4 regions of the Oceanimonas sp. MB9 genome follow, and region 1 is predicted to be linked to each of the others. Evidence: predicted binding sites of a transcription regulator. Region 1 holds the regulator's gene; each other region holds the start of a gene.
The links. Region 1 encodes sigma-54, which starts transcription at its own class of promoters, with help from an activator protein. Its sites were predicted from a motif close to TGGCACNGTTTTNGCTT; they were not measured.
Positions count from the first base shown of each region.

Region 1 (5,286 bases):
TTCCTCAAACATGTTGGATACGCTGGCGGCCACCAGCGCCGAGCCGAGGTTGATGGTCAGCCAGAAGGAGCGGCGGCGCGCGCTGGTGAGCACGGGGGCAAAGGTGTCCTCGTCGTCGTCCATCTTGGCCATACCCATCATGGAGTGCTCGCCTTCTTCTCGAATGATGTCGACCACGTCGTCGATGGTGATGCGCCCGAGCAGCAGGTTGTTTTCATCCACCACCGGCGCCGACAGCCAGTCATGGCGCTCAAACAGGTTGGCCACCTCGGTGTCGGTCATGGTCAGGGGAATGGCTTCCACCGAGGTGTCCATGGCCTCGGCCACCGTGGTGGTGGGAGACTGTACCACCAGGCTGGCGAGGGAAATGTCTCCCAGCAGACGGTTGTGCGGATCCACCACATAGAGGGTGTCGGTGCCTTCCGGCAGCTCGCTGTGCAGGCGCAGGTAGCGCAGCACCACGTCTATGGTGACATCGGGGCGCAGGCTGATGAATTCGGTGTTCATCAGCGAGCCGGCGGTGTCTTCCGGATAGGACAGCGCCAGCTCGGCACGCTGGCGATCCTGCTCGTCCATTTCGGTGAGCACCTGGTTGAACAGCTGCTCGGGCAGATCCCGCAGTACATAGGCCAGATCGTCCGACTCCATATCCTCCAGGGCGATGGCCAGCTTTTCCGGCTCCATCAGCCGAATGATGCCGTCGCGCACCTCTTCCGACAGCTCTTCCAGGATCTCGCCGTAATCGTCCGGATCGATCAGCTGCCAGAGCACCTTTCGGCTGGGAGCGGGTGAAGATTCCAGCAACCAGGCCACGTCCCCCGGGCGCATCTGCTGCAGCATGCGGCGCACGTGCACAAACATGCCGCTGTTGAGGGCCTGGGTGACCGCCTCGAGGTGGTCCGTGGTGCCGGTTTGATCGGTGGGCTCGGTCATGGGGGCGGATCCGTCGGGTTATTCCGACTCGTTAAAACGATCCGCCACCAGCCGGGCCACGGCATTCATGGCGGCTTCCGCTTCCGGGCCCTCGGCCACCACGCGAATGGCGTGTCCCTGGGCCGTTTCCAGCATCAGCAGGCCCATGACGCTGTTGGCGGGGGCCTCTTTCTGCTGGTTGCACACGGTGACTTCGGCGTCGAATTGCTGGGTCAGCTGCACCAGCTGAATGGCGGCCCGGGCGTGCAGCCCTAGCTTGTTGACGATTTGCAGGTCGCGTTCAATTTTCGGCATTGCGCTTTTCCAGAGTACGGTGACGTAGCTGCACGCTTTTGCCCATCTGGCCAAAGACCCGGGCCAGCTGTTCGGCGATGAAGACCGAACGGTGCTGACCGCCGGTGCAGCCGATGGCCACGGTGACATAGCTGCGGTTATTGCGTTCCAGGTGAGGCATCCAGGTGATCAGCAGGTTTTCCAGCTGCCACAGGTATTTCATCACCTCGGGCTGGCTGCTCAGGTAATCGGCCACCGGCTGATCCTGGCCGGTAAAGGGGCGCAGTTCGGCAATCCAGTGGGGGTTGGGCAGAAAACGGGCGTCAAACACGAAGTCGGCGTCCTTGGAAACGCCGTATTTGTAGCCAAAGGACTCGAACACCCAGTTCAATTCCTTTTCTTTCTTGCCGAGGATGCGTTCGCGAATGATTTCGCTGAGATCGTGAATGCTTAAGGACGAGGTATCGATGCGCAGGTCCGCGTCCGACGACAGTGGCGCCAGCAGATGAGTTTCTTCGCGAATGGCCTCGTCCAGGGTCAGGCTGTGGCGGGACAGCGGATGCAGCCGGCGAGTGTCCCCAAAACGGCGGATCAGCACTGAATTGTCGGCGTCGATAAAGATGCTGGAAGGCTGAACGTCATCCATGGCTCGCACCTCGGCCAGAAAGGCTTCCAGCTGCTCGGCACTGTCGGGCAGGTTGCGTACGTCTATGCTTACCGCCACCGCTCCGGGTTTGTCCCGGCGCAGCCGCACCAGCTCAGGCAGCAGCGCCACCGGCAGGTTGTCGACGCAGTAATGGCCGAGATCTTCAAGTACCCGTAAGGCCACGGTTTTGCCCGAACCGGAACGGCCACTGACGATCACCAGCTGCATCTTGCTATCCTCAGGCTGAAATCATGATTTGATAGAGTTCCTCATCGCTGCCGGCCTGACGTAATTGCCGGCACACCTGCTTGTTACTCAGTTTCTCGGCGATCAGCGACAGGGTCTTGAGGTGTTGCTTGCATTCCTGCTCCGGTACCAGCAGGGCAAACACCAGGCCCACCGGCTGGTTGTCGATGGCGTCGAATTCCACCGGCTCGGCAAAGGTAAGCAGTACGGCAGTCGCCTTGTTGTCATCACTGATCCGGCCGTGAGGAATGGCGATGCCATTGCCGATGCCGGTACTGCCCATTTTCTCTCGGGCCAGCAGACAGTCAAAAAGCGGCTGGCTGCCGATATTGAGATGTTCGGCAGCCAGCTCGCTGATAATTTCCAGAGCACGTTTTTTGCTCGTGCAGGGGACTGCACTGCGGGTGCAGCCCCTGCTGAGTATGTCGGCGACTTCCATGGTTATTTTTGCTTGAGTTTTTCTTTGTGTTTGATGATTTGACGATCCAGCTTGTCGATGAGGCTGTCGATGGCCGCATACATGTTTTCATGCTGGGAGTTGGCAAACAGCTCGCCGCCGGTGACGTTCAGCTTGGCTTCGGCGATTTGCTGCATTTTTTCCACATTAAGGATGACGTGCGCATTGGTGATGTGATCGAAATGGCGTTCCAGCCGGGTAAACTTGCTGTTCACATAATCACGCAGGGCATCGGTGATCTCGACATGGTGTCCGGTCAGATTTATTTGCATAACGTCTTCCTTCTGTCGTTGCCTTTAAACCAGGCGTTTGCGCTGATTGGAAGGGGGAATGGCCAGTGATTCCCTGTACTTGGCGATGGTTCGCCTGGCCACCTTGATCCCCTGGTCGGCCAGCAGCTGGGCAATTTTGCTGTCGCTCAGCGGCTTGGCCGGGTTTTCGGCCCCGACCAGCTTCTTGATCAGGGCGCGAATTGCCGTGGACGAACACTCACCCCCGTCGTCGGTGCCCACATGACTGGAGAAGAAATACTTGAGTTCAAACACGCCACGGGGGCTGTGCATGAACTTCTGTGTGGTCACCCGGGAGATGGTGGATTCGTGCATCTCCACCGCTTCCGCCACATGGTTCAGCACCATGGGCTTCATGGCCTCTTCTCCATATTCAAAGAATGCCTGTTGTTGTTCAACAATACAATTGGCAACCTTGAGCAGGGTCTCATTTCGGCTTTCAAGGCTCTTGAGAAACCACTTGGCGTCCTGCAGGTGATTGCGAATAAACTGGCCGTCCTCGCTGTTGCGGGGCTTGCTGGCCAGGGCCGCGTAGGTCTGGTTGAGCCGTATCTTGGGCATGGCCTCGGGGTTGAGTTCCACCACCCAGACCCCGCTGCGCTTGGTGACCACCACATCGGGAATGACGTATTCGGAGTTACCCTGAATAATGCTGCTGCCGGGGCGGGGCTCCAGTTGCTGAATCAGCGCCAGCACTTCCCTGAGCTCGTCTTCCTTGAGCTTGGTCTTGCGCTGCAGGCTGCGGTAGTCACGGTTGCCGAGCAGGTCCATGTGCTGGGCCAGCAAGGCGCGGGCTTCACTCAGCCAGGGTGTGTCGGGCGGATACTGCTCTAGCTGAATGCACAGGCATTCCTGCACGCTGCGGGCGGCCACGCCGATGGGATCGAAGTGCTGAATACGCTTGAGCACTGCTTCCACTTCGTCGGCTTCGATACCGAGCTCCTGGGCCGATACCGCTTCCAGCAGATCGTCGATACCGGCGGTGAGGTAGCCGGCGTCGTCGACGGCATCGATTATGGCCATGGCGATGGCCTGATCGGTGTCACTGAAAGGGGTCAGATTCATCTGCCAGATCAGGTAGTCCTGCAGGCTCTCGGTGGTTTCACCCTGGTAAACGCTGTCTTCCAGCCCTTCCGGCAGGCCGGCGCCGCCGCTGACCGGAGAGGCGGTGTAAACCTCCTCCCAGCTGGTGTCCATGGGCAAGTCTTCGGACAGCTGGTTGCGCTCCATGGCGGTGTCGGCGGCCATCTGCTCTTCGTTGCGGTTGTCGGCCACCTTGACGCTGTCGGCTTCCTCCTGCTCCAGCAGGGGGTTGCTGTCCAGCGCCTGCTGAATTTCCTGCTGCAGCTCCATGCTGGACAGCTGCAACAGGCGAATGGCCTGCTGCAGCTGGGGCGTCATGGTCAGCTGCTGGCCCAGACGTAACTGAAGAGTCGGCTTCATGTATGCAAACGTCCTTCCATATCAACCGCGGGTTGCGGTGCCTTCAGAGGCTGAATTGTTCGCCGAGATAAACCTTTTTGACCTGCTCGTTGGCGAGGATTTCCGTCGGTGTGCCGGCGGCGATGCGGTGCCCATGACTGACAATATAGGCCTTTTCGCACACGTCCAGGGTCTCGCGTACATTGTGATCGGTGATCAGTACGCCCAGTCCTCTGTCCCTGAGGTGCAGAATGATTTTCTTGATGTCTATCACCGAAATGGGATCCACGCCGGCAAAGGGTTCGTCGAGCAGAATAAAGCGCGGATCCGCCGCCAGCGCCCGGGCGATCTCAACCCGCCGCCGTTCGCCGCCGGACAGACTCATTCCCAGGCTGTCGCGAATATGGGTAATGTTGAATTCTTCCAGCAGCTGTTCCATTTTCTCGCTGCGGCCGTCGGCATTCAGATCCTTGCGGGTCTGCAGCACCGCCATCAGGTTGTCGGCAACGCTCAGGCGGCGAAAAATCGAGGCCTCCTGGGGCAGGTAGCCAATGCCGGAGCGGGCGCGCACGTGCATGGGCTCGTGACTGATATCCTGGCCGTCGATGGTGATGCTGCCGGCGTCCCGCTGGACCAGGCCTACAATCATGTAAAAGGAGGTGGTCTTGCCGGCACCGTTGGGGCCGAGCAGACCCACGATCTGACCGGTGTTCACGGTCAGGCTGACGTCGGCCACCACTTTGCGGCCCTTGTAGCTTTTCTGCAGGCCGCGCGCTTTCAGTATCGCCATGCTCAGTTCTTGTCCTGCTCGTCGAAATTCTGCACCTGCTCGGGCAGGAAGATGGTGGTGACCCTGTCCTTGCCGCCCTGGCTTTCGGCCTCCATCTGCTCCTTGTCGATAAAGTAGCGAATACGGTAGCCGGTGACGATGTTGTCATCCTGCTTGAGCTTGGCGTCCCGAATCAGGGTGATGGTGCGGGCGCGCATGTCGTAGTGAATTTCCCGCGCCTCGGCATGCA
Region 1 covers NZ_VFBE01000008.1:44,224-49,509, forward strand. The annotation lists gene mgtE (magnesium transporter) at 1-933, opposite strand, end outside; gene OJHNALOF_RS11015 (HPr family phosphocarrier protein) at 952-1,227, opposite strand; gene rapZ (RNase adapter RapZ) at 1,214-2,080, opposite strand; gene ptsN (PTS IIA-like nitrogen regulatory protein PtsN) at 2,091-2,537, opposite strand; gene hpf (ribosome hibernation promoting factor) at 2,540-2,827, opposite strand; gene OJHNALOF_RS11035 (RNA polymerase factor sigma-54) at 2,852-4,288, opposite strand; gene lptB (LPS export ABC transporter ATP-binding protein) at 4,332-5,057, opposite strand; gene lptA (lipopolysaccharide transport periplasmic protein LptA) at 5,060-5,286, opposite strand, start outside.

Region 2 (5,286 bases), on a different contig from region 1:
GTGATGTGATCGGCGATGTAAACCGTCGTCGCGGCATCATCGAAGGCATGGAAGATGGCGCCACCGGCAAGATTGTGAATGCCCTGGTTCCGCTGTCCGAAATGTTCGGTTACGCTACCGACCTGCGTTCGCAGTCTCAGGGTCGTGCTTCCTACTCCATGGAGTTTGCCAAGTACGCCGAAGTGCCTGCGAACATGGCCGAGGCAGTGGTTGCTGCCCGCCGAGGTTATTAATTTTTGTTAAATCTTCCCGTCCGCCGTTTCGGACGGGAGCAAATCAGGAAGGACTAGTCCGTGTCTAAAGAAAAATTTGAACGTACGAAACCGCACGTTAACGTTGGTACCATCGGCCACGTTGACCACGGTAAAACCACTCTGACCGCTGCCATCACCAACGTGCTGGCCAAGCAGTTCGGCGGTGCCGCTCGCGCCTTCGACCAGATCGATAACGCTCCGGAAGAAAAGGCCCGTGGTATCACCATCGCCGCTTCTCACGTTGAGTACGACACCGAAACTCGTCACTACGCTCACGTTGACTGCCCCGGCCACGCCGACTACGTGAAAAACATGATCACCGGTGCTGCCCAGATGGACGGCGCGATCCTGGTAGTTGCCGCCACCGACGGCCCCATGCCGCAAACCCGTGAGCACATCCTGCTGGCCCGCCAGGTAGGCGTACCTTACATCGTTGTGTTCATGAACAAGTGTGACATGGTTGACGATGAAGAGCTGCTCGAGCTGGTAGAAATGGAAGTGCGTGAGCTGCTGTCCGAGTACGACTTCCCGGGCGACGACATTCCGGTTATCCAGGGCTCCGCTCTGAAGGGCCTGGAAGGCGACGCTCAGTGGGAACCGAAGATTCTGGAACTGGCCGCTGCCCTGGATTCCTACATCCCCGAGCCCGAGCGTGCCGTTGACGGTGCCTTCCTGCTGCCGATCGAAGACGTATTCTCCATCCAGGGCCGTGGTACCGTTGTTACCGGTCGTGTAGAGCGTGGTATCGTTCGCGTTGGTGAAGAAGTGGAAATCGTTGGTATCAAAGACACCACCAAGACCACCTGTACCGGCGTTGAAATGTTCCGCAAGCTGCTGGACGAAGGCCGTGCCGGTGAGAACGTTGGTGTTCTGCTGCGTGGTACCAAGCGTGAAGACGTTGAGCGTGGTCAGGTTCTGGCCAAGCCGGGCTCCATCACCCCGCACACCGACTTCGAATCCGAAGTATACGTACTGTCCAAAGACGAAGGCGGCCGTCACACTCCGTTCTTCAAGGGCTACCGTCCGCAGTTCTACTTCCGTACCACTGACGTGACCGGTACCATCGAACTGCCGGAAGGCGTTGAAATGGTAATGCCTGGCGACAACATCAAGATGGTTGTAAGCCTGATCGCTCCCATCGCGATGGAAGACGGTCTGCGCTTCGCTATCCGTGAAGGTGGCCGCACCGTAGGCGCCGGCGTTGTAGCCAAGATCATCAAGTAATTGATGACTGGCGCAACCCGCGCTGTAAAAAAGGAGGCTTCGGCCTCCTTTTTTCGTTTATGGCTTGCGTGCAGTCCTTTACGTTAGTAGCTTCTAATCTAAAGGCCTGCGGGCAGTCCGCGCCGAACACAGCATGAGGAAGCCAGCATGGATATCAAGCCGGTCACAGCGAATTTTGCGGTGGCGGATCAGGTGACCACCGAGGATTTGCCCCGGTTACAGGCCCTGGGCTACCGCACCCTGATCTGCAACCGCCCCGACGGTGAAGCCGCCGGCCAGCCGGCGGCCGAGGCACTGGCCGAGCAGGCGAGGGCCCGTGGCTTTGCCTGGGAGTGGATACCTATCAGCTCCGGTCAGTTTACCGAGGGCGCCATTGCGCGTTTTGACCAGGCACTGCAGGCACACCCGCAACCGGCGCTGGCATTTTGCCGCAGCGGCACGCGTTCCATCACCCTGTGGGCGCTGTCACAGGCTTCCCGTCAGCCGGTGGCCAAGCTGCTGCAGCAGTGCGCCGCCGCCGGCTATGATATGTCGGCCCAAGTCGATGCCCTTGCCGCCAGGCAGCGAAACTGAACCCGGCAAAAACGCCGTGATCGACGTCGTTTTTTTCAACAAAATTGACTTGCACTGATAACTGATATCATTTAGATTTGTCCTGAGAGCGGAGGACATTTCCATGTATGTGTGTTTGTGCAAGGGTATTACAGAGCGCCAGCTGAAAGAGGCCATCGCCGAGGGTCATAGCGAGTTTATGGATCTCAAGCGCGAGCTGGGTGTGGGTGCCCAGTGTGGCAAGTGCATACCCGTGGCCCTGGCCATTCTGGCCGAGGAGACCGCCAAAAACGCCGTCTATTACGAGGTGGCCTGAGTCCGGAGCTCACGATCATTGAAAAAGCCCCCGAAAGGGGGCTTTTTGTGTTTTGCAGGGCTGCTTATTTGAGGCAGCTTTGGCTACCATGGGGGCAGTTATCATTAAGGATGCCGTAGCCATGAAAGAGACGCAACGAACCCTTTCCGCCCGCAAGAACGTGGCCCTGGTGGCCCACGATCACAAGAAATCCCAGTTACTGGACTGGGTATCCACCCACGCCGAGGCGCTGCGCCCCCACCGCCTGTATGCCACCGGCACCACCGGCACCATGCTCGGTCGTCGGGTCGGGCTGCCGGTCGAGTGCCTGCTGTCGGGCCCCATGGGCGGCGATCAGCAACTGGGCGCCCTGATCGCCGAGGGCAAGATCGACGTGCTGATTTTCTTCTGGGATCCGCTCAACGCCGTACCTCATGATCCGGACGTCAAGGCGTTGTTGCGGCTGGCCTCGGTATGGAATATTCCGGTAGCCACCAATGCCGCCACCGCCGACATGCTGATTAACAGCGCTCAGATGAGCGCCGACTTCAGCATTTGCATTCCCGATTATGAAGGTTACCTGAAGGAAAGAACCGGCGACTGAAGTGCCGGCTCAGCCCCGGCCCAGCTGCCTGCTGGCATAGCGGGGTCGGTTGCTCATGATCTGACTTTTTTGCTCGTCGGTCATGCTGGCCGGGTTCAGTCCCAGCACGCGAAAGGTGAGCAGCGGCCTGGCCTCCAGGGTTACCATCAGTGGCCGAATCCCCTGCAGGACGGTGTCGCCGGGCTCGCCATAGGCATGGCTGAGAATACCCTGCTGCAACAGATTTTTGACGGCGGGCTCGGTTACCGGCAGTTTTATGACGTTTCTGCGCTGAATGACGAACTCCCGCAGCACCGCCTTTTCACTGGCGTCCAGATAATCCAGCAGTTCCTTCAGCAGCTTTTGTCGGGTCAGCCGTTGCTTTCGGTAAAACACGTGCTGAAACAGCATGATGGCCGCGATGGACAAAAAGTAGGTGGCCGACAGTACCATCATCAGCACAAACAGCAGGCGGTAATCTGCCAGCCAGGTACCCAGGGCGCCTGCAAACAGCCGCTCGGGCAGCAGGGTGATCATCAGGCAGCTGAGCATCAACCAGCACATCAACCAGTTCAGCGTGGAAACCTGTCGCAACTCCGGCATTGTTCGTCTCTCCGAGGAAGGGCCAGGCAGGCCCGAAAGTCCATGGCACAGTTCAGGCAAAATATGTGCCACTGAGGCCACACTGAGGGAATGTTAACACCGAGCGCAGGATGGTGGGAAAGGTAATAAGATAATTATCTTTATATTAAACGTATACAAAAATCTGTTAACTTTGTCCCGGTTTTATGTTTTATTAGGGCCCAGTTGGTAATACTTTAGTATGGCTAGACAGGGAGTCATTAAGTAATGAATACAGTTTCACTTGAACAGGCACTGGTGATCATTCAGGGCGCACTGAACCGGGCGAAGGAAGTCTCGGCCGCGCCGCTGACCGTGGCTGTGCTGGACAATGCAGGCGTATTGGTGGCCCTGCAGCGGCAGGACGATTCCAGTCTGATGCGCCCCGATATCGCCATTGCCAAAGCCTGGGGCTCCATCGCCCTGGGACGCAGCTCTCGCGGGCTGGCGGAAATGGCCGCAGCCCGGCCGGGCTTTATGCAGTCACTCAATACCCTGGGCGAAGGCAAAATTCTGCCGGCGCCGGGCGGGGTACTTATTCGTGATGAAAACAAGCGCATCATCGGCGCCGTCGGCATTACCGGCGATCTGTCCGATGTGGATGAAGCCTGCGCGGTAGCCGGCGTCGAGCATGCCGGCCTGCAGGCGGATTGCAGCTGAGGGAGCTGGCTCCCCGCTGGGATAACATGTTGTTTTGGTCGAGGGGTAACCTTGGTTACTCTTTTTTCACGCTCACCTTGTGGTGGGCGTTTTTTTTATGAATTTTTACCGTATTCCGGTATGGTTGGCAAAAACAAAGCCCGCATTTTGTGGACGGAGCCAAAAAATAACTATGTCACGGATAAGAGCAAGGAACGAAGAGAAGATTATTCGCGCAGCCAGCCGGGTGTTTGCCGAGCACGGCTATGCCGCCACCAAGACCGCCGATATCGCCGAGTTGGCGCAGTTGCCCAAGCCCAATATCTACTATTACTTTGGCAGCAAGGAAAACCTGTACCGGGCCGTGCTGGAAAGCGTCACCGAACCGTTGCTGGCGGCCTCGGCGCCCTTTGAAGAACATCAGGATCCGCTGACGGCGCTGACCGCCTACATTCGCGCCAAGCTGCTCATCTCCCGGGATTACCCCTATGCCTCCAAGGTGTTCGCCAGCGAGATCATGCACGGTGCTCCCCACCTGCCGGAAGACATCATTCAACGCCTGAGCGGCCAGACCCGTTTTCTAAGCGAGCGCCTGAGTCAGTGGATGGAGCAGGGGCTGATGGCCCGGCTGGAGCCCAAGCACCTGCTGTTTGCCATCTGGGCATCCACCCAGACCTACGCCGACTTCAACTGGCAGATCACCATGGCCCTGGGCAAGGACGAGCTCGACGAGACCGACTTTGATCAGGCCGCCGAGGTGATCACCCGCATGGTGATCGAAGGCTGCCGGGTCAGCCCCCTGGCCGAAGCCTGACAGTCAGCCCGAGGGGTTCTTGGCCTGGTTGCCCAGCTCCCGGTCGGGCATGATAAAACCCAGCAGCAGACATCCCAAGCCATAGCCGGCCAGTGACAGGTAGACCGGCGCCGACCAGTCGGCCTGTTGCTGCTGATACTGCCAGCCCAGCCAGATCACTCCCAGGGTGCCGCCCAGCGAGCGGCAGAAGTTCATCAGCGCCAGCCCAGCCCCCAGCTGGCTGGCGGGCAGGGCGTTCTGCACCGCGATGGAGCAGGCCACGATCAGAAAGCCGATGCCCACGCCGGCGGCAATTAAACCACCA
Region 2 covers NZ_VFBE01000005.1:19,100-24,385, forward strand. The annotation lists gene fusA (elongation factor G) at 1-233, shown strand, start outside; gene tuf (elongation factor Tu) at 294-1,478, shown strand; gene OJHNALOF_RS03415 (TIGR01244 family sulfur transferase) at 1,626-2,051, shown strand; gene OJHNALOF_RS03420 ((2Fe-2S)-binding protein) at 2,155-2,346, shown strand; gene OJHNALOF_RS03425 (methylglyoxal synthase) at 2,468-2,929, shown strand; gene OJHNALOF_RS03430 (superinfection exclusion B family protein) at 2,939-3,511, opposite strand; gene OJHNALOF_RS03435 (heme-binding protein) at 3,758-4,189, shown strand; gene OJHNALOF_RS03440 (TetR/AcrR family transcriptional regulator) at 4,362-4,982, shown strand; gene OJHNALOF_RS03445 (MFS transporter) at 4,986-5,286, opposite strand, start outside.
Region 2: a site for sigma-54 is predicted at 3,566-3,582, ahead of OJHNALOF_RS03430 (superinfection exclusion B family protein). Genes of this name have one in related genera too.

Region 3 (5,286 bases), on a different contig from region 1:
ACCGGGTCACGATGGCAGCAGGAGGTGGCGGTGACGATATCTTTCGACAAGGCTTTCGGCATTCATCAGCATGCACTGGTGACGCGCTCGGAGCGCGCCGAGTTGCTGGCCGGTAACCTGGCCAATGCCGACACGCCGGGCTACAAGGCAAAAGACATGGACTTTCAGGCTGCGCTCAGCCAGGCCCAGGGGCAGCAGAACTTTTCCCTCAGTCGCACCAACGGCCGGCACTTTGCCGTTGAGCTGGCGCCACCCGGCACGGTGCAGTATCGAGTGCCCACCCAGCCCGATACCGGGGATGGTAACACCGTCGACGTGCAGACCGAACGTACCAGCTACATGGAAAACGCCTTGCAGTACCAGGCCTCGCTGGAGTTTCTCAACAGCAAGATCTCCGGCCTGATGAAAGCGATTAAAGGAGACTCGATGTGAGCCTTTTTAAAGTATTTGATATTTCCGGCAGCGCCATGAGTGCCCAGTCGGTTCGTCTCAATACCACCGCCAGTAATTTGGCCAATGCCGACAGTGTCAGTTCCAGCATTAACGAGACCTACCGGGCCCGCAAGCCGGTGTTTGCCGCCGACCTTGACCGGGCGCTGTCGGATCGTCAGGAAAGCGTCGGTGTCAAAGTTATGGGCATTGTGGAAACCGACAAGCCGCTGCAAAAGGAATTCAGTCCGGATCACCCCCTGGCCGACGCCGAGGGCTTTATCTACAAGCCCAACGTCAATGTGGTGGAAGAGATGACCGACATGCTGAGTGCCTCGCGCAATTATCAGACTAATGTGCAGGTAGCCGACGCCGCCAAACAAATGCTGCAGCAGACCCTGCGGCTGGGCAAGGGGTGATAACGCATGCAGGTCAATAACGATTACCTCAACGGCCTGAAGTGGCCGGGGGAGCAAAGTCCGGCGGAAAAGGCTGCCGACAACAGCCGGGCCAAGCTGGAGCAGGAAGACTTTTTTGCCCTGCTCACTCAACAGCTCGCCTATCAGGATCCGTTCAAGCCTGCGGACAACTCCCAGATGATTGCCCAGATGACCTCCTTTTCTACCGCCGACGGCATCAACAACATGACCCAACAGCTGTCGGGGCTGAGTGAGGTGATGACCTCCAGTCAGGCGCTGCAGGCGTCCAGCCTGGTGGGGCAGAAGGTACTGGTGCCAAGCGCCATGGCCTACTGGGACAACAGCGAGCCGGTGGATGGCGTGGTAGTGGCCGGTGAAGGCGCCACCAATGTGCTGATTCGTATCGAAAACGAAAAGGGCGAGCTGGTGCGTACCATTCCCCTGGACGGTAAGCAGCGCGGTAATGTCAATTTCACCTGGGACGGATTAAACGAGGCGGGGGAGCCGGCGCCCACCGGCAAGTACAACATCAAGGTCAGTGGCTTGGTCGACAACCAGCGGGAAGAGCTGAGCGCCCTGGCATTTGCCCGGGTCGACAGTGTCACTCTTGGGAGTGCCGACAGCCCGACCCTGGTCAATCTGGCGGGGCTGGGCGGCCTGCCGCTCAATCAAATTCTGGAAATAGCCAGCCGCAAGGCGGCGTAAGGAGAACTTATGTCTTTTAATATTGCTCTCAGCGGCGTGAATGCGGCCCAGAAAGATCTGGACGTAACCGCCAACAACATCGCCAACGTCAATACCATCGGTTTCAAGGAGTCCCGAGCCGAGTTTGCCGATGTCTACGCCAACTCCATTTTCGCCAACGCCAAAACCCAGTCGGGCAGTGGTGTGCAGACCGCCGCCGTGGCCCAGCAGTTCCATCAGGGCGCATTGCAGTTCACCAATAACTCCCTGGACATGGCCATCAATGGCAGCGGTTTTTTCGTGATGTCCGACGAAGTGGGCTCGCTGGATCGCACTTTTACCCGCGCCGGTGCCTTTCGCCTGAATGACGAGGGTTATGTAGTCAACTCTCAGGGACATTACCTGCAGACCTATCAGGCCAACCAGGACGGCACCCCGGCGGGACTGGGCCTGAACACTACCCAGCCCCTGCGTATACCCGACAAGGCGGGCGAGCCGGTGGCGACCACCGAGGTCAGAACCGGTGTTAACCTGCCGGCCAAGGCGACGGCGCTGGATCCGGCCAACTTCAGCCCCACCGATTCGTCGACCTATACCTCATCCACCTCCATGACCGTTTATGACTCACTGGGTGATACTCATACGGTGACCCAGTATTTCGTTAAGGACAACACCGTGGTGGCGCCGGCCAATGAGTGGAAAATGTTTGTTTATGTGGATGGCAATGATGCGCTCGCCAGCAATGGTGCTGTGCCGGCAAACAGCATGACGCTGGAGTTTGATACCAGTGGTAACCTGCTGCCGGCTTCGGCGACCTCAATTCAGACCGATCAGCTGGGCTTTACTAACGGCTCTGATGCTACTCAGCAAATCACCATCAATATCACCGACGCCAGCATGAATGCCGGTGCCTTTGAAGTGACTTCCAACACTCAGGACGGCAATACCGTGGGCCGGTTGACCAAGGTGGATGTGGGAGCCGATGGCCTGGTGCAGGCCACCTACAGCAACGGCAGCACCGAAAACCTCGGCATAGTGGCCATGGCCCGTTTTCCCAACGAGCAGGGCCTGACCCAGATTGGCGACACTCAATGGCGGCAATCGCTGCTGTCGGGCGAGGCGGTCAGCGGCCAGCCCAACACCGGTATTTTTGGCAAGGTAAGCGTGGCCGCACTGGAACAGTCCAATACCAACCTGACCAGTGAGCTGGTGGATCTCATCACCGCCCAGCGTAACTTCCAGGCCAACTCCCGGGCGCTGGAAGTGAACAGCACCCTGCAGCAGACCATACTGCAAATCCGTTAATACAAACCGGCTGCTGAAAGGAAAACCCGGCTTAAGTGCCGGGTTTTTTATATTGTCCTGATTGATGTCCATTCATTCCATGACCCATCGCGCGCTACCACGGTAGACGCCGAAGATTTCAACTGGCACTGATTTTGCATTAGTTCCATCATTACCCACTCGGCCAATCCGGGAGCTGAAATGGATCATCTGCTTTATATCGCCATGTCGGGCGCCAAGGAAAACATGCACAGTGTGGCCCTGCGCGCCAATAACCTGGCCAACGCCAATACCACCGGTTTTCGTGCCGATCTGGAGCAGGCTCGAGCCATGCAGGCCTTTGGTGAAGGCCTGCCCAGCCGGGTGTTTGCCATGACCGAGCGGCCGGGGCAAAATTTTGCCGCCGGCCCCATTCAGACCACAGGACGAGAACTTGACGTGGCCGTGGCCGGTGACGGCTGGCTGGCGGTGGAAGCGGCGGACGGAACCGAGGCTTATACCCGCTTCGGCAACCTGCAGGTGTCGGTGGAAGGCCTGCTGCAGACCAGTACCGGCCTTAATGTGCTGGACGATGGCGGCAATCCCATCGTGCTGCCGCTGCCGCTGGAGAAAATGGAGATTAACAAGGACGGTACCATCTTTGCACGGTTGGAAGGTGAGCCTGCCGATGGTGGTGCCGAGTTGCAGCGCATCAAGACGGTGTTGCCGGACCATGACCAGATTGAAAAGGGCAATGACGGCCTGTTTCGCCGCAAGGACGGTGAAGCCGAGCCGGCCTCGGCCCAGGTGCAGCTGATTGCCGGTGCGCTGGAAGGCAGTAACGTCAATCCCATCGCCGAAATGACCCATCTTATCGATCTGCAACGGCGCTTTGAGACCCAGCTGAAAATGATGAGTCACGCCGAGGAAAACGACAAGGCCCATGCCCAGCTGCTGCGCATCGGTTAAAGGAGAGCAACATGAACCCCGCATTGTGGATTAGCAAGACCGGGCTCGACGCCCAGCAGACCAATATTTCGGTGACCTCCAACAACCTGGCCAACGCCAGTACCGTTGGGTTTAAAAAGGGCCGGGCCATCTTTGAAGACCTGCTCTATCAGAATATTCACCAGCCCGGTGGCCGGGCCACCGCCGACAGCAACCTGCCTTCCGGGCTGATGCTAGGCGCCGGCAGCAAGGTGGTCGCCACCCAGAAAAGCTTTACTCAAGGGAGCGTGCAGACCACAGACAACGCCCTGGATGTGATGATCGACGGCCGCGGCTTTTTTGAAGTACTGCTTCCCGATGGTACCACCGGCTATACCCGCAACGGCCAGTTTGCCCTCAACGAAGAAGGCATTATCGTGACGCCCGGCAATGGCTACCCGGTATTGCCGGAAATGCAGATCCCGGAAAATGCCCAGAGCATCAGCGTGGGCACCAATGGCGAGGTATCGGTACAGCTGGCCGGTCAGGCCGATTCCCAGGTGATTGGCCAGCTCATCGTGACCGACTTTGCCAACCCCGCCGGCCTGCAGCCCAAGGGGGAAAACCTCTTCCTGGCCACCCAGTCGAGCGGTGCGCCGTTGCAGGGCATTGCCGGCGCCGATGGCTTTGGTACCCTCAAGCAGGGCATGCTGGAAACGTCCAACGTCAACGTGACCGAGGAGCTGGTCAACCTGATTCAGGCCCAGCGGGTCTATGAAATGAACTCCAAGGTGATTTCCGCCGTGGACGACATGCTGGCCTACGTCAACCAGCAGCTGTAACCGGAGACCGGCCATGAGATGTGTCCTGATCCTGAGCGCGGCCGCCCTGCTGGCGGCCTGTACCTCCACGCCCTATACCCCCAAGCCCGACGATCCGGCCTATGCCCCCGTGATGCCGGGGCCGGGGCAGGAGCAGCTCGAACCCAATGGCGCCATTTTTCAGGACAACTATGCCAACAGCCTCTATTCCGACATCAAGGCTCACCGGGTAGGGGACATCATTACCGTGGAGCTGGCCGAGTCAACCCAAGCCCAGAAACGAGCGACCACCCAGCAGGCCAAGGACGGCAGCCTCAATATCAATCCGCTCAACATCGGAGGCCAGCCCATCAATGTGGCGGGGTACCCGGTGACCGCCAGCATGTCGAGCAACAACGAGTTTGACGGCCAGGCGAACACCAACCAGAGCAACAGCCTGCAGGGCAGCATCACGGTGAGCGTGGCGCGAGTGTTGCCCAACGGCAACCTCATGGTGCAGGGGGAGAAGTGGCTGATGCTGAACACCGGCGAGGAATATGTGCGCATCAGCGGCATGATTCGTCCCGAGGACATCAGCGCTGACAACCGGGTAGAGTCCACCCGGGTGGCCAATGCCCGCATCTACTATGGCGGTACCGGCGACTTTGCCAATACCCAGTCCCGCGGCTGGCTGGCCAAATTCTTTAACAGTCCCTGGTTCCCTTTCTAGGAGAAACGGCATGAAACGATTCAGTGGCCTTTTG
Region 3 covers NZ_VFBE01000005.1:517,712-522,997, forward strand. The annotation lists gene flgB (flagellar basal body rod protein FlgB) at 31-432, shown strand; gene flgC (flagellar basal body rod protein FlgC) at 429-848, shown strand; gene OJHNALOF_RS05675 (flagellar hook assembly protein FlgD) at 855-1,553, shown strand; gene flgE (flagellar hook protein FlgE) at 1,563-2,837, shown strand; gene flgF (flagellar basal-body rod protein FlgF) at 3,018-3,764, shown strand; gene flgG (flagellar basal-body rod protein FlgG) at 3,776-4,564, shown strand; gene flgH (flagellar basal body L-ring protein FlgH) at 4,578-5,252, shown strand; gene OJHNALOF_RS05700 (flagellar basal body P-ring protein FlgI) at 5,263-5,286, shown strand, end outside.
Region 3: a site for sigma-54 is predicted at 2,961-2,977, ahead of flgF (flagellar basal-body rod protein FlgF). Genes of this name have one in related genera too.

Region 4 (5,286 bases), on a different contig from region 1:
TTCCAGTGCCCGCACCTGGGCGTCCAGGGTGTCTCCAGCAGGCTGGGGCCGGGCCGGCGCCTGCTCCCGGGCGTCGGGATAGAGCAGGGCGATGTCGTCCAGGGTGATAATCCCCCCTTGTGCGATGGCGGCCACGCTGTCGAGGGTGCTCTTCAGCTCGCGCACATTACCCGGCCAGCGGCGCTGAATAAACCAGTGAAAGGCCGCCGAGTCCGGGTGCAGGGGGGGCTGGCCACAGCCCTGAGCCTGCAGCTCCAGGAAATGGCTCACCAGCAGCGGAATGTCTTCCGGCCGTTCATCCAGGGGGCGGGTTTCAATGGTCACGCCCTTGATGCGGTAAAACAGGTCTTCCCGAAACTCGCCACTGGCTACCCGGTCGGGCAGGCTGGCGTTGGTGGCGGAGATCACTCGCACGTTGATGGTTTCCAGGGTGCGTCCACCCACCGGATAGAAGCTGCCTTCCTGCAAGACTCTCAGCAATTTCACCTGCATGGCCAGAGGCATGTCGCCGATCTCATCCAGAAACAGGGTGCCGCCGTCGGCCAGCTTGAGCAGGCCGTCCTTGTTGCGGTCGGCACCGGTAAAGGCGCCCTTGGTGTGGCCGAACAGCTCGCTTTCCAGCAGCTCGGCGGGAATGGCGCCGCAGTGCACCGATATAAAGGGGCCATCGGCTCGAGTGCTGAGATCGTGAATGGCGCGGGAGATCACTTCCTTGCCGGTGCCCGAGGGCCCGGTGACCAGCACCCGCACGTCGGTGGGCGCAATGCGCCCGACCAGGGCGCGAATGGTGTTCATCGCCGGGGAGGCGCCAATCAGGGTGCTGATGGGATGTTGCCGGCCCATGCGGGTTTTCAGGCTGTTGAGTTCGCGCACCAGTTGGTGCTTGGTAATGGCACGGCGAATCACCACCGCCAGCAGATCCGGATCCATGGGTTTGGCCAGCAGATCCCAGGCGCCCTGGCGCAGGGCCTCAAGCGCCAGCTCGCGCTCGCCGTGGCCGGTGAGAATGATTACCGGCCTGTCGGTGAATTCGGGCAGGGCGGCCAGGGTGTGGTGCGGATCAAACAGGGGCGGCAGGGACAGATCCAGCAGGATCAAATCCGCATCCACCCGTCCCAGCAGGGCACGCAGCTCGTCAAGATCGGCGCCGGTATGGACTTCGTAGCCTTCCGAACGCAGCCACTGGGCACTCAGGGTGCGAAAGGCGGGTTCATCGTCGATCACCACAATGCGGGCCATGGTCATGATGCGGGCTCCTCGGGAAAGGAAAATTCAAAGGTCACCGGCCAGCCGGCGTCGTTGCGGTGGCGAATATGGCCGCCGTGGGCTTCCATGATGCGTTGTACGATGGCCAGGCCCAGGCCGCTGCCGCCCTGGCGACGGGTTACAAAGGGGCGGAACAGCCGGCCCTGCATGTCGGCCTCGATGGCCGGGCCATTGTTGTGCAGCCACAACACCCCGGGGGCGTCTCCGGCTTCCAGCCGAATATGACCCTGTGGCTGGTTGCGTACAAAGGCCAGGGCGTTGTCGATCAGGTTGGTCAGCACCTGCTGCAGGCGGTAGGCATCGGCCCACAGGGTGTAGTTTGCCGGCAGCACATAATCAAACTGCACTCGTTGCCAGTCGAACTGGGGTTGCAGGCTTTTCAGCAGGGGCTCCAGGGGCACGGCGCGGGCCTGGATCTGCAATTGGCCGGAATAGGTCAGCAGATCCGCAATCAGCCGGTCGGCGCGCTTGAGCTGATCCTGAATCATGTTCTTGCGCTCGGCGTCCAGGCCGGCGGTGGCCATGGAGATGGTATTGAGCGGGTTGCGCAGCTCGTGGGCCATGGCCGCCGACAGCCCGCCCAGCTCCACCAGGTGCTGTTCCGAGACCCGTTTGCGCTCGGCTTCGGCCAATTGCAGCGAGCGTTCCAGCAGGCCACAGCGGGTAGCCAGCAGGGAGCCGAACACCTCGGCGGTGAGCCGCATGCCGGGGGTAACGTCATCAAAGCCCTTGAGCCGGAACTGCCAGCCCTGGGCATGATGCAGGCACCACAGCTCCAGCCCGGGGCCGGGTTCGTAAAACGGTGTTTGGGTCAGCAGGCGTATGGTGACCGCCTGACCCATCTGCCGGGCCAGCAGGCGCTCGGCGGTCTGGGCCAGGGCATTCCAACCGCTGGCGTCGCGCAGCTGTGCCAGCCAGGTTTCCAGCAGTTGCTCATCAAGCCGGCTGCCCGGGTAGACCAAGCGCTCTACCAGGGCGCTTACCGGCCGGTATAACGCCAGAGCCAGCATCAGCAACAGCAGTGAATACAGCCACAACTGCCACTGGGGCACGGCGGCCAGCGCCTGCATGCCCAGCCGTCCGGCCATGGCACTGAACAGTGCCATCAGCCCCAGCAACAGGCCGGTCATCAGAATCCACAGCAGCGCCCGGTTGGCCCAGGCGTTGATTTCCAGCATTTGATAACGCACCACGCCGTAGACCAGCAGCAGCACATAGCTCGGCAGCAGCAACATGGGCCAGGGGTACCAGTGCAGCCCCAGGGAGGGAAAGATAAAGCTGGTGGCCAGCAGCAGGCCCCAGGCACCGGCGGCGAACATGGCGGCAATGGAGCGGCGCCGGTTGCCTTTGTGGTGCACAAAGCCCCACAACAGCAGGGCATGAGCCAGCACGCCGATGAAAATGGTGTAGCCGATGTTGAACCAGCCACTGCCCTGAAACACGAAATAGTGCTCAAAGGGACCAAAGGCGATGATGCCGCCACCGCCTTGCCACAGGGTGATGATACTGACCAGTACGGCGGCGCCGTACAGCAGGCCGCGATAGCGCGCCAGCCGGCTCAGCCAGGGGCGCAGGCCCGGCCCCTGGTTGACAAAGCCGATGGCGAAGTCGAGAAAAAAGGTGGGCATCAGCGGGTTGGCGAGGATCAGCGCCATGCCCAGGGTGTCCAGGCCGTAAAACACCGCCACATGGCCGGCGCACCACAGTGCCATCATCACCCCAAAGCCAGCCAGCGCCTTCATGCTGCGCCGGCTGCGGGCGCGCCAGAACAACCAGGCCGATACCAGCAGGGCGCAGCCGCTGGTGAGCATCATCATGAGTTCAAAGGCGAGTTCCAGGGGCATGGCAACCGTGGCTTCCGGTGTAAATGAAATTGACAGTTCGAGCGTCTGGAACTGTAAACCCTGTTGTCAGTGAGCACAAGTTTTCGCGTCGTTATTGATCCAGGGCAAGGCGGGGCGTGCTTTTTAACAGGCTGGCACGCTTTGTGCTTTGTATGCATCACCAAACCAGCAAGTGAGCATAACCCAAATGAACATGACCGCCCTGTTGATGGAATTTTCCGCTATTGTGATCGTTCTTCTGATGGCGGGCCTGCCGGCCCTGGTACGCCGCCAACTGGCCCGTTAAGGAGGATCCATGGAACTCGATGCCGCCATACTGTCGCGAATACAGTTTGCCTTTACCGTCAGTTTTCACATTATCTTTCCGGCCATCACCATTGGCCTGGCTACCGCCATTGCTATCTGGGAAGGGCTCTGGCTGAAAACCCGTAATCCGGTGTATTTTCAGCTGGCCAAATTCTGGATCAAGCCTTTTGCCATCACCTTTGGCATGGGGGTGGTGAGCGGCATCGTGCTGTCTTACGAGTTTGGCACTAACTTCTCCCGCTTTTCCGAAATCACCGGTGCCGTGCTCGGGCCGCTGATGGCCTACGAGGTGCTGACCGCCTTCTTCCTAGAAGCGGGTTTTCTCGGGGTCATGCTGTTTGGCTGGCAGCGGGTGGGGGAAAAGCTGCACTTTTTCTCCACCTGTGTGGTGGCGGTCGGCACTTGGATCTCCGCCTTCTGGATCATCGTCGCGAATTCCTGGATGCAGACGCCAGCGGGGTACGAGCTGGTGGACGGCCGCTTTGAGGTGGCCAGCTGGATGGAGGTGATTTTCAATCCGTCCATGCCCTACCGCCTGACCCACATGTTGCTGGCGGCCATGCTTAGCGCCACCTTCCTTATCGGTGGTGTCAGCGCCTGGTATCTGTATAAAAAACGGGATCTGGCCTTTGGCCGCAAGGGGCTGTCCATGGCACTGTGGGCGGCGCTGCTGCTGGCACCGGTGCAGGCCCTGGTGGGGGATTTTCACGGCCTCAACGTAAAAGAGCACCAGCCCATCAAGGTGGCGGCCATGGAGGGGATCTGGCCGGAAACCGAGCGCGGCGCGCCGCTGCTGCTGTTCGCGGTGCCCGACATGGAGGCCGAGACCAATCATTTTGAGATCAAGATCCCCAAGCTGGCGTCGCTGATCCTCACCCACGAGCTGGACGGCGAGCTGCAGGGCCTGAAGTCGGTACCCGCCGACGAGCGCCCCTATGTGCCCCTGATTTTTTATTCCTTCCGCATCATGGTGGGCCTGGGCATGCTGATGATAGGTGCCGCCCTCTGGGGCCTGTGGCTGCGCAGAAAGAACGGCCATTTTGAAAGTCGGCCTTTTCAGTGGCTGATGATGCTGATGATCCCGTCCGGCGTGATCTCCACCCTGGCCGGCTGGTACGTGGCCGAGGTGGGCCGTCAGCCCTGGCTGGTGCATGGCCTGGTGCGCACCATGGAGGTGGTGTCGCCGCTGCCGGCGGAGCGGGTGCTGTTTTCCCTGACCCTGTTTGTGCTGACCTACAGCCTGCTGTTCTGTGTATACCTCTATTTCATGGCCAAGCTGATCCGCAAGGGCCCGCCCGACATGGCTCGCCTGGAGCAACACATGATTGGCATCAAGGCCCCCGGTTTTGCCCTGGCCTGGGTGAAGAAACTGCAACACGACGTGGTGGAGAACTGAGATGGATCTGGCGCTGTTTTATTATTTGCTGCTGGGCTTTGCGGTCCTGATGTATGTGGTGCTGGACGGCTTTGACCTCGGCCTCGGCATTCTTTACCCCTGGTTTCGCAGCGAGGGCGAGCGGGATCACATGATGCGCTCCATCTCCCATGTGTGGGACGGCAACGAAACCTGGCTGGTGTTTGGCGGCGTAGTGCTGTTCGCCGCCTTTCCCGCCGCCTATGCCGGCATACTGGCCACCCTGTACACGCCCATCATCATCATGCTGATCGGGCTTATCTTTCGCGGCGTGGCCTTTGAGTACCGGTTCAAGTCACACCGTTCCAAGCCCTGGTGGGACAAGTCGTTCTGGCTCGGCTCCACCGTGGCCACCTTTTGCCAGGGGGCCATTCTCGGTGCCGTGGTGCAGGGGGTGGACGCCGTGCCGGGAGAGCTCGGCGCCCTTGACTGGCTCAGCCCCTTCAGCCTGTTTAC
Region 4 covers NZ_VFBE01000005.1:330,422-335,707, forward strand. The annotation lists gene OJHNALOF_RS04820 (sigma-54 dependent transcriptional regulator) at 1-1,245, opposite strand, end outside; gene OJHNALOF_RS04825 (sensor histidine kinase) at 1,242-3,110, opposite strand; gene OJHNALOF_RS04830 (cytochrome ubiquinol oxidase subunit I) at 3,406-4,812, shown strand; gene OJHNALOF_RS04835 (cytochrome d ubiquinol oxidase subunit II) at 4,814-5,286, shown strand, end outside.
Region 4: a site for sigma-54 is predicted at 3,243-3,259, ahead of OJHNALOF_RS04830 (cytochrome ubiquinol oxidase subunit I). Genes of this name have one in related genera too.